Hyphomicrobium denitrificans ATCC 51888: one gene and its partner. The protein of the gene in region 1 binds, or shares a complex with, the protein of each later gene. Links are inferred from orthologs where the notes say so. Each region holds a gene or a part of one and is shown on either strand. Other genes may lie near its edges.

What was found. Proteins that work in one complex are often made in the same cells at the same time.
Region 2: the proteins of ccmE (region 1) and ccmB are in contact, whole or in part, in a solved structure (PDB 8CE8), measured with the Escherichia coli proteins. The link is inferred for Hyphomicrobium denitrificans ATCC 51888 from one-to-one orthologs.

What each region holds. Positions count from the first base shown.
Region 1 is NC_014313.1:1,173,283-1,180,871, forward strand. What follows is about bases 2,531-5,481. They hold ccmE (cytochrome c maturation protein CcmE), read left to right. Parts: upstream 2,531-3,747; coding sequence 3,748-4,215; downstream 4,216-5,481. Other genes in these bases: ccmI (c-type cytochrome biogenesis protein CcmI), read left to right, coding at 2,537-3,724; HDEN_RS05610 (heme lyase CcmF/NrfE family subunit), read left to right, coding at 4,228-5,481. In the rest of the region: HDEN_RS05585 (response regulator transcription factor), read left to right, coding at 1-341; HDEN_RS05590 (sensor histidine kinase), read left to right, coding at 331-1,713; HDEN_RS05595 (glycine zipper 2TM domain-containing protein), read left to right, coding at 1,914-2,390; more of HDEN_RS05610, read left to right, coding at 5,482-6,210; HDEN_RS05615 (cytochrome c-type biogenesis protein), read left to right, coding at 6,217-6,687; HDEN_RS05620 (Do family serine endopeptidase), read left to right, coding at 6,850-7,589. UniProt on the Escherichia coli protein: Heme chaperone required for the biogenesis of c-type cytochromes. Transiently binds heme delivered by CcmC and transfers the heme to apo-cytochromes in a process facilitated by CcmF and CcmH.
Region 2 is NC_014313.1:3,320,685-3,327,600, forward strand. Bases 1,201-4,165 are described here. They hold ccmB (heme exporter protein CcmB), read right to left. Parts: upstream 3,034-4,165; coding sequence 2,368-3,033; downstream 1,201-2,367. Other genes in these bases: ccmD (heme exporter protein CcmD), read right to left, coding at 1,201-1,314; HDEN_RS16070 (heme ABC transporter permease), read right to left, coding at 1,316-2,071; ccmA (heme ABC exporter ATP-binding protein CcmA), read right to left, coding at 3,030-3,653; acnA (aconitate hydratase AcnA), read left to right, coding at 3,888-4,165. In the rest of the region: HDEN_RS16055 (carbonic anhydrase), read left to right, coding at 1-516; HDEN_RS16060 (DsbE family thiol:disulfide interchange protein), read right to left, coding at 549-1,139; more of ccmD, read right to left, coding at 1,144-1,200; more of acnA, read left to right, coding at 4,166-6,602; HDEN_RS16090 (DUF1223 domain-containing protein), read left to right, coding at 6,866-6,916. UniProt on the Escherichia coli protein: Required for the export of heme to the periplasm for the biogenesis of c-type cytochromes.

The DNA.
Region 1 (7,589 bases):
GCGTCCGGGCGCAGATCCGGCGCGCCTCGGGTCATGTCAAATCCGAAATCGAATGCGGACCGATCCGTCTCGATACCAAGTCGGCGCGCGTGACGTGCGACGGACTTCCCGTCAAGCTGACGTCGCACGAATTCCGCCTGCTCGCTTATCTGATGCATCACAACGGCCGCGTCGTGTCGCGGACGGAACTGGTCGAGCATCTTTACGACCAGGACTTCGACCGGGATTCGAACACCATCGAGGTCTTCATCGGCCGCTTGCGAAAAAAAATCCCGGGCGACGTCATCCAGACCGTCCGTGGTCTCGGCTATCGCATGAGCCAAGGACCCGATGAGGCTTAACTCGCTCGCGTTGCGGCTGTTCGCGACCTCGGCGGCCTGGACGCTGCTGGCGCTGCCGCTTGCGGGTTACATCATCTATTCTCTGTATCGCGATGACGTGCAGCTGAGCTTCGACGCGCAGCTCCGAAAACTGCTGACGCAGATCACCGTCGACAGCATGGGCACGAGCGGCGACGTTCCCGTCATTCCGCCGAACCTTTACGAGCCGCTGTTCGAGGTGACGCAGTCCGGCTGGTACTGGCAGATCCGTCCGATCGACGGCGCACCAGGGCGAACGCTGGTTTCTCCCTCGCTCGCGACCGCCGTGCTTCCCTCTCCCTATGAGCGCAGATTTCCGACCGACACGTCCGGCACGCGCTGGATGAATGTCCCGGGACCGACGAACTCCACAATCCGCATTCTCGAATTCATCGATTCTCCGGGGCATGACCCCGAGAACACGAAATACTCGATCATTGTCGCGGGCCCGCTCGATTGGTTCGAAGCGACGGTGAAGAAATTCCGCACCCGTCTGACGAGCGCGCTGGCGCTGGTCGGTATCGGACTTCTGGCGGCGACGGTGTTTCAGGTGCGCTTCGGACTTTTGCCGTTGCGCCGCATCGAGCGTGGACTGGCGAGCATCCGGTCCGGCGAGGTTGAACGTCTCGAGGGGCAGCTTCCGGCCGAGATCGAACCGCTGCAGACCGAACTCAACGCGCTCATCGATTCCAATCAGGACATCATCGAACGTGCCCGAACGCAGGTCGGTAATCTGGCGCACGCCCTGAAGACGCCGCTTGCGGTGATCACCAATGAGGCGCGCGATGATCGCTCGAAGCTTGGCGATAAAGTCGCCGAGCAGGCGCAATTGATGCGCGATCAGATCAGCCATTATCTCGACCGGGCACGGATGGCCGCGCGGGCAGGCGCCATCGGCCGTGTCACGCCGGTCGACCCCACGGTCGAGCCGCTGGTGCGCGCGATCGAACGTATTCACGGCGAAAAAGGCATCGCGATTTCCTTCTCCGTGCAGCCCGGCGCGCAATTCCAGGGCGAGAAGCAGGATCTCGAGGAGATGCTCGGCAATCTGCTCGACAATGCCTGCAAGTGGGGCAAAGCCCACGCCTATCTGGCGGCGACCGTCGATGCCCCGGCGACTGCGCCTCGGCGGAAGCGGCTCAGAATCACGATCGAGGATGACGGTCCTGGTCTTTCGGCCGAGCAACGCGCCAAGATCGGCAAGCGCGGCCTGCGCCTCGATGAGACCAAACCCGGCTCGGGACTTGGCCTGTCGATCGTCAGCGATCTTGCCACGTCATACCGGGGGAGCCTGGCATTGGACGCCTCCGAGCATGGGGGTCTCAAAGCCATTCTAGAGCTTCCGGCGGCCTAGAGGGCTGTTGTTCCGTTATTTGTGCTCGGTTCGCGTGTTGCCGGACGGCATCATCGACAAGTGTCGTTTGTTCGCCCGAATTGTGGTGGATTTCTGCCTTGTCGCGCGCACAATATCGGTCTAGCCAACATAAGGGACACGCGCCGGATCGGGTCGCCCCATCGGGCATGGCGCGAGGGAAAACGGGAACGAGGTTCGCCATGCGCGTCGTGCGCTTTTCGATTCCGCTGATGGCGGTCGCCATGCTGGCCGGGTGCAGCAATGGCCAGGGCGGCATAGATAATCAGAATACGGGGCTCGTTCTCGGCAGCGTCGCCGGCGGGCTCGTCGGCAATCAGTTCGGCAAGGGCAGCGGCAACGTCGCCGCGACCGTTGCTGGCGCCGTCGTCGGCGGCATTGTCGGCAGCCAGATCGGCAAGAATCTCGACGAACGCGACCGGCGTCTTGCCGAGGAAGCGGAATTCGATGCGCTCGAGCGCGGACAGTCCGGCGTTTCGCGCCAGTGGCGTGATCCCGACACCGGCCATTACGGCGAGGTTGTTCCGAGCCGTCCTTACAAGCGCGGCGTCGCCGACTGCCGCGACTACACGCATACCGTCTACGTCGACGGACGGCCGCAACAGATGCGCGGCACGGCCTGCCGGGGTCAGGATGGGACGTGGCAAGGCGTCGGCTGATGACGCCGCGTGCACTGCAGAAGTGCGCTGTGGCCACCATCGAGGTTAAGTCACATCCGCGACAGAAGCGCTGAAACGGGCAGTGCTGACTTGCCTGCCCGCCGCCGCGATCCTATTCCGTTTCTAAAGTCGAGGAACGCGCGGCGATGGTTTTCTGGATCCTAGTGGCCTGTCTTGTGGCGGTGGTGACGCTTGTCATCACGCGCCCGCTGCTCAGAGCTTCGCCGAAAACGGTCGAGGACCCGGACGCCGTCACGGCGGCCGCCGATATCGCGGTCTACAAGGATCAGCTCAAGGAAGTCGCAGCCGATGAGGCAAGCGGCACTCTTGCGTCGGAAGAAGCGGAAAGCGCCCGTTCCGAAATCGCGCGGCGGCTGCTTCGCTCGACCGCAGACAAAGACCGGATCGATACGGCTGAGCTTCCTAAGCGGGCGAGTTTTGCCGCCTACGCGTCGATCCTGACGTCAATCGCGCTGCCGATCGTCAGCCTCGGGCTTTATCTCGCGTACGGAGCACCGGGAATGCCGGGCGATCCGCTGAGCACTCGGCTCGCGCAACGAGAGAACTCCAACAACCCGAACGATCTCGTCGCCAAGGTCGAGGAGCGGCTTCGCGCGCACCCCGAGGACGGTACGGGCTGGGGCGTGATCGCGCCGGTCTATTACGCGATGGGTCGCTATGCCGACGCGGCGAACGCCTACGCCAACGCAATCCGCATCGTCGGCGAATCCCCGGACCGGCTGCAAGGTTTCGCGAACGCGAGAATCCGGCTCGAGAACGGCGTCATTCCGGAAGACGCGCGCAAGACGCTCGAACGTCTGCTGGTGATTGCTCCCGAGAGAAAAGAACCTCGCATCTGGCTGGCGCTCGCAAAGGAGCAGGACGGCAAGCTGGCGGAAGCCGCAGCCGACTATCGCAAGCTGATCGAGGAGGCGCCGACCGACGCGCCATGGCGGCAAATGCTCGAAGCGCGCCTCGCCAATCTGACATCCGCAGACGGCAAGCCGCCTTCGGTGCTAGCGCTGCCGAAGAAAGACGCGGGCGACACGTCCATGCCTCGGCCTCCGGAGGGATCGCCGTCGGCGGTCATGTCGATGACGCCGGAGCAGCGCCAAGCCTTCATCACGCAAATGGTCGATGGGCTGGCGGCGCGCCTCAAAACCGACGGCACGGACGCGGCAGGCTGGCTGAAGCTCATTCGCGCCTATCAGGTTCTCGGACGACAGGACGATGCGGTGAAGGCCTTGTCGGATGCGCGGACCAATCTCAAAAACGATCAGGTCGGCCTGGCGCGCGTCGATGATCTCGCGCGCGAGCTCGGACTTGGAGGCTGAAGCGCGATGGAAGCGGGTATCGAATGACACGGAAACAAAAGCGCGGCGTTCTGATCGGTGGTGGCGTTGCGACGCTCGCGGTCGCGCTGATCCTCGTGCTCTTCGCGCTGAAGGATAGCGTCGTCTTCTTTCATACGCCGAGCGACATCGCCGAAAAGGGCGTGCCGAGCGGCCAGCGCATCAGGCTCGGCGGTCTCGTTGAAAACGGCTCGGTCGTGCGCGAGGGAACGACGATCAAATTCAAGGTGACCGACACCTTGAAGGAAATCCCCGTGACATTCACCGGCGTTCTGCCCGATCTATTCCGGGAAGGGCAGGGCGTCGTCGCCGAGGGCGTGCTCGATGGCGACGGCGACTTCAAGGCCGACAGCGTGCTCGCCAAGCACGACGAGAATTACATGCCGCGAGAGGTCGCGAACGCTCTGGAAGAAAGGGGCGTGAAACTTGGTTCGGGCGCGCATCCCTCGGGTGCCAAAACCGAGACGCCTTAAGGAGGCCATGCCATGATCATCGAGTTCGGACACTTCGCATTGATCCTGGCGCTGCTCGTCGCCGTGGTGCAGGTCGTCCTGCCGATGGCCGGCGCATCTCTCAAAGACGAACGTATGATGCGCGTCGCCGAGCCTGCCGCCGTCTCGCAGTTCATCCTGCTTGCGATCGCCTTCGTAGCGTTGATGCACGCTTATGTGACGTCGGACTTCTCGGTCGCGAACGTCGCGGAGAACTCGCATTCGACGAAGCCACTGATCTACAAAATGGCCGGCGTCTGGGGCAATCACGAAGGCTCGATGCTGCTTTGGGTGCTGATCCTGGCCCTGTTCGGCGCTGCCGTCGCGCTGTTCGGCACGAACCTTCCGCCGAGCTTGCGCGCACGCGTTCTTTCGGTGCAGGCATCGATCGCCGTCGCGTTTCTGCTGTTCTCGATCCTGACGTCGAACCCGTTTCTGCGTCTCGTCCCGGCGCCATCCGACGGGCGCGGATTGAATCCGATCCTGCAAGACCCTGCGTTGGCGTTTCATCCGCCGTTTCTCTACACAGGCTACGTCGGCTTCTCGATCGCGTTTTCGTTTGCAATTGCCGCGCTGATCGAAGGCCGCATCGACGCCGCATGGGCGCGCTGGGTCAGGCCGTGGACGCTCGCCGCGTGGATGTTTCTGACGATCGGCATTTCGATGGGGTCGTGGTGGGCGTATTACGAACTCGGTTGGGGCGGCTGGTGGTTCTGGGACCCGGTCGAGAACGCGTCCTTCATGCCTTGGCTCGCGGGGACCGCGCTGCTGCATTCCGCGCTCGTGATGGAAAAACGCGAAGCACTGAAAGTATGGACGGTGCTGCTCGCGATCCTGACGTTCTCTCTGTCTCTGATGGGGACGTTCATCGTGCGCTCCGGCGTGCTGACGTCGGTGCATTCGTTCGCGGTCGATCCAGCGCGCGGCGTGTTCATCCTCGCCATCCTGATTTTGTTCACGGGCGGCGGGCTGGCGCTATTTGCGTTGCGCGCGAGCGAGATGCAGACCGGTGGCATCTTCCAGCCGATCAGCCGCGAGGGCAGCCTCGTACTGAACAACCTGCTGCTTGTTACCGCGACCGCGACCGTTCTCGTCGGCACGCTTTATCCGATGGCGCTCGAAGGTCTGACGGGTGAGAAAATTTCGGTCGGTCCGCCGTTCTTTGATTCGACGTTCGGTCCGCTGATGATTCCGCTGCTGCTGGCGCTTCCCATCGGTCCGATGCTCGCGTGGAAACGCGGCGATCTCGCAGGTGTCATGCAGCGTTTGGCTTTCGCCGTGCTGGCCGCGATCATCGCGATCGTCGCCACCTATGCCGTGGGCCATCGCGGCCCGTGGCTGGCGCCGTTCGGCATCGGTCTCGGCGTTTACGTGATGATGGGCGCGATTGCGGAATGGGCGAGCCGCATCAAGCTTGCTCAGGCGCCGGTGTCGGAAAGTTTCCGACGCGCTCGTAATCTCCCGCGCTCCGCCTACGGAACGCTGCTTGCGCATTTCGGCGTCGGCATGCTTGTCGTCGGCATCATCGCGACGAGCGCCTATCGCGAGGAACATATCCTCGTCATGAAGCCCGGCCAGACACTTTCAGTGGCTGGCTATGACGTGAAGTTCACAGGCTTCGAAAGCGGTCGCGGGCCGAACTATCGCGAAGACTTCGCGGACTTCGATGTCATGCGCAGCGGCACATCGATCGGACGTTTGCGTCCGTCAAAGCGGCTCTACGATGCTCCGCCGCAGCCGACAACGGAAGCCGGCATCCACGCGTCCTGGCGCGGCGATCTCTATCTCGTCATCGGCGATTCACAGCCGGATGGAGGCTACGCGGTGCGCGCGTACTTCAATCCGCTGGTGCGCTTCATCTGGCTTGGTACGCTGATCATGTTCCTCGGCGGCGGCATTTCGCTTTCCGACCGGCGGCTGCGGATCGGCGTTCCGGCGGGTCGGGGACGGCGTGCGATCGCCGTTCCAGCGGAGTAACGCGCGATGCGGCGGCTATTTGCGATTGCGGTTTTTGCGATGGCGATCGTCGCCAACGCTGCGGGCGTGCTTGCCGTTCAACCTGGTGAAATGCTGTCCGACCCCGCGCTGGAAAAGCGGGCGCGAACGATTTCGTCCGAGTTGCGCTGCCTCGTCTGCCAAAATGAATCGATCGATGACAGCGATGCCCCACTCGCAGCGGATTTGCGCCGTCTCGTGCGCGAACGCCTCGTGGCTCACGATAGCGATGCACAAGTCATCGACTACGTCGTCGCTCGCTACGGCGAATTCGTGCTGTTGCGGCCGCGCTTTCAGTTGTCGACGCTGCTGCTCTGGCTGACGCCCATTCTGGTGTTCATCGCGGGGCTGACGTTGGCGGCGCGGGCCGCGGCGAGACCGAAGGCTGCTCCAAGTGCGGCGCTTTCGGATGACGAGAAAGACAAGCTCTCGAAAATCCTTTCCAGCGACCAAAGCTAGCGAGCGCGATCCTCTCGCACTGTCGACGCTCGCAGCGGACAGCTTCGCTGGCTGGATGCAGATTACCAACTGTTAACGTGACTGACATCCTGCGGTAATCCCCGCTCCATTACCTGTAATCGCCAAGCCTACAAGGGCCATTTCAGTTTGGAGACCCAAGGGATGCTGTTCCCCAATCGCGCGCCAAAGATTGCTACCTCTCGTATTACGAAAATTGCTCCGTCTTTTGTGGCGCTCGCCGCCGTCGCAACGGCAGGATTTGGCTATTTCATTCCGTCCTACACGGTCCGGGCCGACACCAATGCCGCCCAAACCATCGAAACGCCGATGGGCCGCGCTCCGCTTTCCTTCGCGGATCTCATCGAGCGCGTGAAGCCGGCGGTCGTCTCGGTGTCGGTCGTCAATGACGGCGGCGCCTCGAAATTGGCCGAGAACAAGAAGAACGATAAATTCGACAAGCGTGGCGGCGGCAACTTCAATATGCCCGACCTCCCTCCGGATCATCCGCTGCACGATTTCTTCAAGAATCTGCCGAAGGATTTCGGTCAGCAGGAAGAGCGTCCGAAGATCGTTCAAGGCCAGGGTTCGGGATTTGTCATCTCGCCCGACGGTTATGTCGTGACGAATAATCACGTGATCGATGGCGCGACGAAGATTGTCATTACCTTCGATAACGACGACACGAAGTATGAAGCGAAGCTCGTCGGCGCCGATCAGCGGACCGACGTTGCGCTTCTCAAAATCGACAGCACAAAGACGTTTCCTGCCGTGAAGTTCTCGACCAAGGCACCTCGCGTCGGCGATTGGGCACTGGCGGTCGGCAATCCCTTCGGTCTTGGCGGTACAGTGACGGCCGGTATCGTGTCGGCACTGGCGCGCGATATCGGATCGGGACCGTATGA
Region 2 (6,916 bases), 2.1 Mb from region 1 along the record:
ATCTCGTGCTCCGACAGCCGCGTCGATCCGGAAACGATCTTCAGCGCCATGCCGGGCGAGCTGTTCGTGCTGCGCAACATCGCCAATCTCGTTCCGCCCTACGAAACGGGCGGCAACTTCCACGGCGTCAGTTCGGCGATCGAATTCGCGATCCTCAATCTCAATCTCCGTCATCTGATCGTTATCGGGCATTCCGGCTGCGGCGGCATCAAGGCGGCGTGGGACGAGAAAGCCGCCGTGCAGACGGAAGCTCATTTCGTCTCGCGCTGGATGTCGATGCTGGACGAAGCGCGTTTGGAAGTTCAGCGCAATCATCCGGATGCTTCGCCTGAGTTCAAACAGCGTGCGCTCGAGCAAGAAGGCGTCATGCAGTCGCTGAAAAATCTGCGGACGTTTCCGTTCGTGCGCGAGCGCGAGGAGAAGGGCTTGCTGCAGCTGCACGGCGCGCACTTCGACATCGCGACGGGCATGCTCACCGTCTATGACAACGAGACGAAGAAATTTCAGTCGCTCTGAGTTGAGTTTTTCGTCGGACGGCGCCCGGTCGATCAGGACCCGGACGCTGTCGAGCCCGCCTCCGCGCGGGCTTTTTCTATTGCGGGAAGCAATTTCGCCGTCAGCGCGCCTTCGGAAATCGGACCGACGTGCTTGTAGACGATCTGGCCTTTGCCATTCACGACGAACGTCTCGGGCGTTCCGTAGACGCCCCAGTCGATGGCGGCCCGGCCCGACGAGTCCGTGCCAACCGCCGTATAGGGATTGCCGAAGCGGCCGATGAACCGGCGCGCCGCGTCCGCGCGATCCTTATAGTTGATGCCGTAAATGTCGACGTTCGCCATGCTTTTCAGTTTTTCGAGGAACGGGTGCTCCTCGATGCAGGGCACACACCACGATGCCCAGTAGTTGACGACGGAAACCTTGCCCTTGGCGAGGTCGGCGCTGGTGAAGCCAGCTTCGGGTGTCCCGTTCGCGGATTCCAGACCTTCGATGGGTGGGAACACGCCCTGCGGAACCTGCCGGCCGACGAGCGTCGAGGGAAGAAGCGACGGATCGCCGGTGTGCAGCGCTATCGCGAAAAAGCCCGCGACGGCGGCAAAAAGCAAAACCGGCAACAGACGTAGAAATTTCGATCGATTCACAGTCTTACTCCACGGCGCCTGCCGAGCGGCGTCTCGCGCCACGCTTTTCGAGTTCCTCCATCGCGGCGGCTTGCCTTCTGCCATCGAAGACGAGCCAGGCGATGAGGGCCGCGACGACGATGGTCACGGCGGCATAGGAAATCCAGATGAAAGCGGCGTGCGGTCCGAGGTCCATGCTAGGTCGCCGACCCCGACGCTGCGAGCCGGTCACGGCCGGCGACGACCTGCGCGCGCATGGCCTTCACGCGGCGACGCATGATTTCGTTGCGCATGGCCTTTAGATGCATGGCGAAGAACAGCAGCGTAAATCCCAGCGCCATGATGATCAGCGGCCAGCGCATGCTGGGATCGACGGTCGATGTGAAATCGGTCGATGGCTGATGCAGCGTGTTCCACCAGTTGACCGAAAACTTGATGATCGGAAGGATCGTGACGCCGACGAGCGCGAGCACCGCCGTCAGCTTCGCCGCGGCCGATTCATCTTCGAGCGCGGCGCGGAGCGCCATCAATCCGAGATAGAGGAAGAACAGGATCAGCACCGACGTCAGGCGCGCGTCCCACACCCAATAGGTGCCCCACATCGGCTTACCCCAGAGCGACCCCGTCAGCAGCGCCAGAAACGTGAAGGCGGCGCCGATCGGCGCGGCGGCCTTGGCAGAAACGTCGGCAAGGGGATGCCTGAATACGAGAAGCCCGAAGCTCGATACGGCGATCAGGCCGTAGATCATCATCGAGAGCCACGCGCAGGGCACGTGGATATACATGATGCGCACCGTCTCGCCCTGCTGATAGTCGGCGGGCGAGTCGAAAAACGACAGGTAAAATCCGACGGCAATCAAGATTGCGGCCGCGGCCCACGCCCACGGAAGCACTCTCGCGGAGAGCCCCATGAAACGGGTCGGGTTGGCCAGTTGCTGCGTCAGCGTTTGCATGGACGGGGATGTAAGGCTTTCGCCAATTTTAAGCAATGAATGGCTGGCCTAGCGAGACTTAAAAATCTGAAACATTGCAAGGTGAAGAGAGAACAGGAAAAGCAGCTTTTCCTGCCAGGGCATCTCGGATTTTATCAACATTGCCAGATGCACCACATAAAGTAGGAAAACGAAAGATTTCCGCATTTGATAGCTCCCATCTAGCCGCCACCGCGCCGAATTTACGCGCGTCGCGGAGGTGTCAACCGGAGGCGAGCCTGCGGCCGAGATGGTTGCCGTTCAAAATTTCCCGACAATTATTGAAGTTGTATGCGGAGGGCGGCGGCGGCGGCGATGGGTCCGAGGACGACGGCGGCGAGCGATATCGCGGTCAGGATCAGAAACGCCGCACCGATGCCGGAAGGTCCCATCGTGGCGCTGACGGCCGATATGCCGAAAATCAAGGTCGGGACATAAAGCGGCAGCACGACGAGCGCCAGCAGCAAGCCGCCGCGCCGCGCCTTCACCGTCAAGGCGGCGCCGATGGCTCCGAGGAAACTGACCGCCGGGGTGCCGGCGAGCGTCGTTGCGACGAGGACCGGATAAGCTCCGAGGTCCAGGTTGAGCAAAATCCCAAGCACAGGCGCGAGCAGCGCCAGCGGGATGCCGGTCGTCAGCCAGTGCGCCAGCGCTTTCGCGGCGGCGACGAGTTCGAGCGGCAGGCGGCCGGTTGCGAGGACATCGAGCGTGCCGTCCTCGTAGTCGGCTTCGAAAATGCGGTTGAGCGACAGCAGCGCCGCCAGCAGCAGCGCGATCCACAAAATGCCGGCCGCAATGCGCGCCAGCAGATTGAGGTCCGGCCCGAGGCCGAGCGGCATCAGCGAGACGACGACGAGAAAGAAGCCCAGCGCCGTGCCGATCGCGCCGCCTTCGCGGACAGCCAATCGCAGGTCGCGGCGAACGAGTGCCCAGAAACTCGTCACGCGGCCATCCTTTGCGAAGCGATTGTCAACGTGCGGGCGCGCTCCAGCGCCAGCGGGACATGCGTCGCGACGATCGCGATGCCACCCTCGCGCGTATGATCATTGACCGCGGCCACGAGCCGGTCGGACGACGCGATATCGAGCGATACGGTCGGCTCGTCGAGAAGCCAGAGCGTGCGTGGCGCAAGCAAAAGACGCGCGAGGCCAAGCCGCCGCCGTTGTCCGGCTGAAAGATAAGCCGCCGGAAATTCCACGAGATCTTCCAAGCCGAAGTGATGAAGCGCGCGCTCGATCCGCTCGGTGCTCGCCGCTTGTCCGCCGAGATATTCCGCCCAGAAGACAGCGTTTTCGAAAACCGTCATGCTCGACTTGATAGCGTTGGCATGACCAACGACGTGCGCCTGCTCCGTGATCGTCAGTTCGCCGTCACCGCCGTCGAGCCGGACCGTTCCGCTCGCGGGGCGGATGAAACCCGCAATCGTTCGGAGCAAGGTCGTCTTGCCCGCGCCGTTCGCTCCCGACAGGACCAGGGTTTCCCCCTCGGAAACCGAAAACGACAGGCCATCGATAACGATGCGGCCGCCCCGCTCTATGACCAAGTCTTCGGCAATGAGTTGCACAGGGACGGTTTCCGTGACTGCAAAATGAACGATGGCTGCTGCATTTTGCCTGCGACGCCATCGCCAAAACGTGAAGGGGTTCACTTTTTTGAAGGATTATATAAAAGGCACGTTGTATCCTTCGCTAGCGCAAAAGCGGGGATCGCGCGGCATCGTCAGCGATGTCGCGGGATGTCCTCGATCCGCCGGCACTCCGGCGGCGCAGCCCTTCGTCCTAACTTCGGAGGCCTGACCTTGAGCGCACTCACACCTACATCCAACGACAGCTTCAATTGCCGCAAGACCCTCACTGTCGAGGGCAAGCCCTACGTTTACTATTCGCTGCCCGATGCCGAGGCCAACGGCCTCAAGGGCATTTCCAAGCTCCCTTATTCGATGAAGGTTCTGCTCGAGAACCTGCTGCGTCATGAAGACGGACGCACGGTGACGAAAGCCGACATCGCGGCCATGGCCGATTGGCTCGATAACAAGGGCAAAAAGGAAAAGGAGATCGGCTTCCGTCCGGCGCGGGTCCTGATGCAGGACTTCACCGGCGTTCCGGCCGTCGTCGATCTCGCGGCGATGCGCGACGGCATGACGAAGCTCGGCGGCGATCCGTCCAAGATCAATCCGCTGGTGCCGGTCGATCTCATCATCGACCATTCGGTCATCGTCGATGAATTCGGAACGCCGAAGGCGCTCGCCGACAACGTGGCGCTGGAATACGCGCGCAACGGCGAACGCTATAACTTCCTGAAATGGGGCCAGGGCGCGTTTCATAATTTCCGCGTCGTGCCGCCCGGCACCGGCATCTGCCATCAGGTCAATCTCGAATACCTGGCGCAAACGGTCTGGACGAAGCAGTTGCCCGACGGCTCGACCGTCGCCTATCCCGACACGCTCGTCGGCACCGACAGCCATACGACGATGGTCAACGGCCTTGCCGTGCTCGGCTGGGGCGTCGGCGGCATCGAAGCGGAAGCGGCGATGCTCGGGCAGGCGCAGTCGATGCTCATTCCGGAAGTCATCGGCTTCCGCCTGACTGGCAAGCTCAACGAAGGCGTGACGGCGACGGACCTCGTCCTGACCGTTACGCAGATGCTGCGCAAAAAGGGCGTCGTCGGCAAATTCGTCGAATTCTACGGTCCCGGCCTCGACAGCATGACGCTCGCCGACCGGGCGACGATCGGCAACATGGCGCCGGAATACGGTGCGACGTGCGGGTTCTTCCCGGTCGACTCGGAGACCATCAATTATCTCATGATCTCGGGACGCGATGCGCATCGCATTGCGCTCGTCGAAGCCTACTCGAAGGCGCAGGGCCTGTTCCGCGAGTCGGGCTCCGCCGATCCGGTGTTCAGCGACACGCTGGCGCTCGATCTCGGCGACGTGGTGCCGTCGATGGCTGGACCGAAGCGGCCGGAAGGCCGGCTCGCGCTCGGCGACATCAAGAGCGGGTTCGAGACCGCGCTGGCGTCGGAATACAAGAAGCCGGGCGAGCTTGAGAAGCGCGTTCCGGTCGAGGGCAAAGCCTACGACATCGGGCATGGCGACGTCGTCATCGCGGCGATCACGAGCTGCACGAACACGTCGAACCCGAGCGTTCTGATCGCAGCCGGGCTTCTCGCCCGCAATGCCGTCGCGCGCGGATTGACGAGCAAGCCGTGGGTGAAAACATCGCTCGCGCCTGGATCGCAGGTCGTCGCCGCTTATCTCGCGCAGTCGGGATTGCAGACCTATCTCGACAAGATCGGTTTCAATCTCGTCGGCTTCGGCTGCACCACCTGCATCGGGAACTCGGGACCGCTGGCGCCGGAGTTGTCGAAGGCGATTAACGACAACGGCATCGTCGCGGCGGCGGTTCTTTCGGGCAACCGCAATTTTGAAGGCCGTGTCAGCCCTGACGTGCAGGCAAACTATCTCGCCTCGCCGCCGCTCGTCGTCGCGCATGCGTTGGCGGGGACCGTGCTCAAGGATCTGACGAAAGATCCAATCGGAACCGGCAGCGACGGCAAGGCCGTCTATCTCAAGGACATCTGGCCGACCTCGCAGGAAATCCAGAAGTTCATCGCCGAGAACATCACGCGCGACATGTTCAAGGCGCGCTACGCCGACGTGTTCAAGGGTGACACGAACTGGCAGTCGATCGCGATCGGCGGCGGGCTCACCTACGGCTGGAACGGCGAGTCGACCTACGTTCAGAACCCGCCCTACTTCCAGAGCATCGCGCGCGATGCGAAGCCGGTCGGCGATGTCGTGAATGCGCGCATTCTCGGGCTGTTCGGCGACAAGATCACCACCGACCACATCTCGCCCGCCGGATCGATCAAGACGTCCAGCCCGGCCGGACGCTATCTGCTCGATCACGGCGTGCAGCCCGTCGACTTCAACCAGTACGGTACGCGGCGCGGCAACCACGAAGTCATGATGCGCGGCACGTTCGCCAACATCCGCATCAAGAACGCGATGGTGAAGGACGCCAACGGCAACGTGAAGGAAGGCGGCCTGACGATCCATTATCCGTCGGGCAAGGAGATGGCGATCTACGATGCCGCCATGCTCTACGAACAGGAGAACGTGCCGCTGGTCGTGTTCGCCGGTATCGAATACGGCAACGGCTCATCGCGCGACTGGGCAGCAAAAGGCACCAACCTGCTTGGCGTGCGCGCCGTCGTTGCGCAGTCGTTCGAGCGCATCCATCGTTCGAACCTCGTCGGCATGGGCGTCGCGCCGTTCACGTTCCAGGATGGCACCTCGTGGCAGACGCTCGGGCTCAAGGGCGACGAGACGGTCACGATCCGGGGCCTCGCCAAGGTGAAGCCGCGCGAGACCGTCAATCTGTCGATCACGCGGGCCGATGGAACGTCGTTTGACGTGCCGGTGCTCTGCCGTATCGATACGCTGGACGAGATCGAGTACTTCAAGAACGGCGGCATTCTGCATTACGTGCTGCGCAATCTGGCGGCGTAAGCAGGTTTTCACCGATCGCGATAAACAAAGGGGCGCGCTGCGCCCCTTTTTGCTGCCGGCGTCGTCGCGTTAAGATGAATACCGCGCTCCTCACCCGTTCGTGACAGGGCTTTCCGGGCTTTCACTTTCTGGCCATCACGCTAGAGAGTAAGAAAGATCAGAGGTGACAGCATCACCTCGCTGGGGTTTTCCGACTGCGGAAAGACTTCGGCTCTTTTGTTTTGTCGTGCTTCCCATACGAAGCACGACTAGGGCGAGCAGAAATGCGTTTTCGCGATAGTCTTCTGGCAGCAGTCCTGGCGCCCGTATTCGCC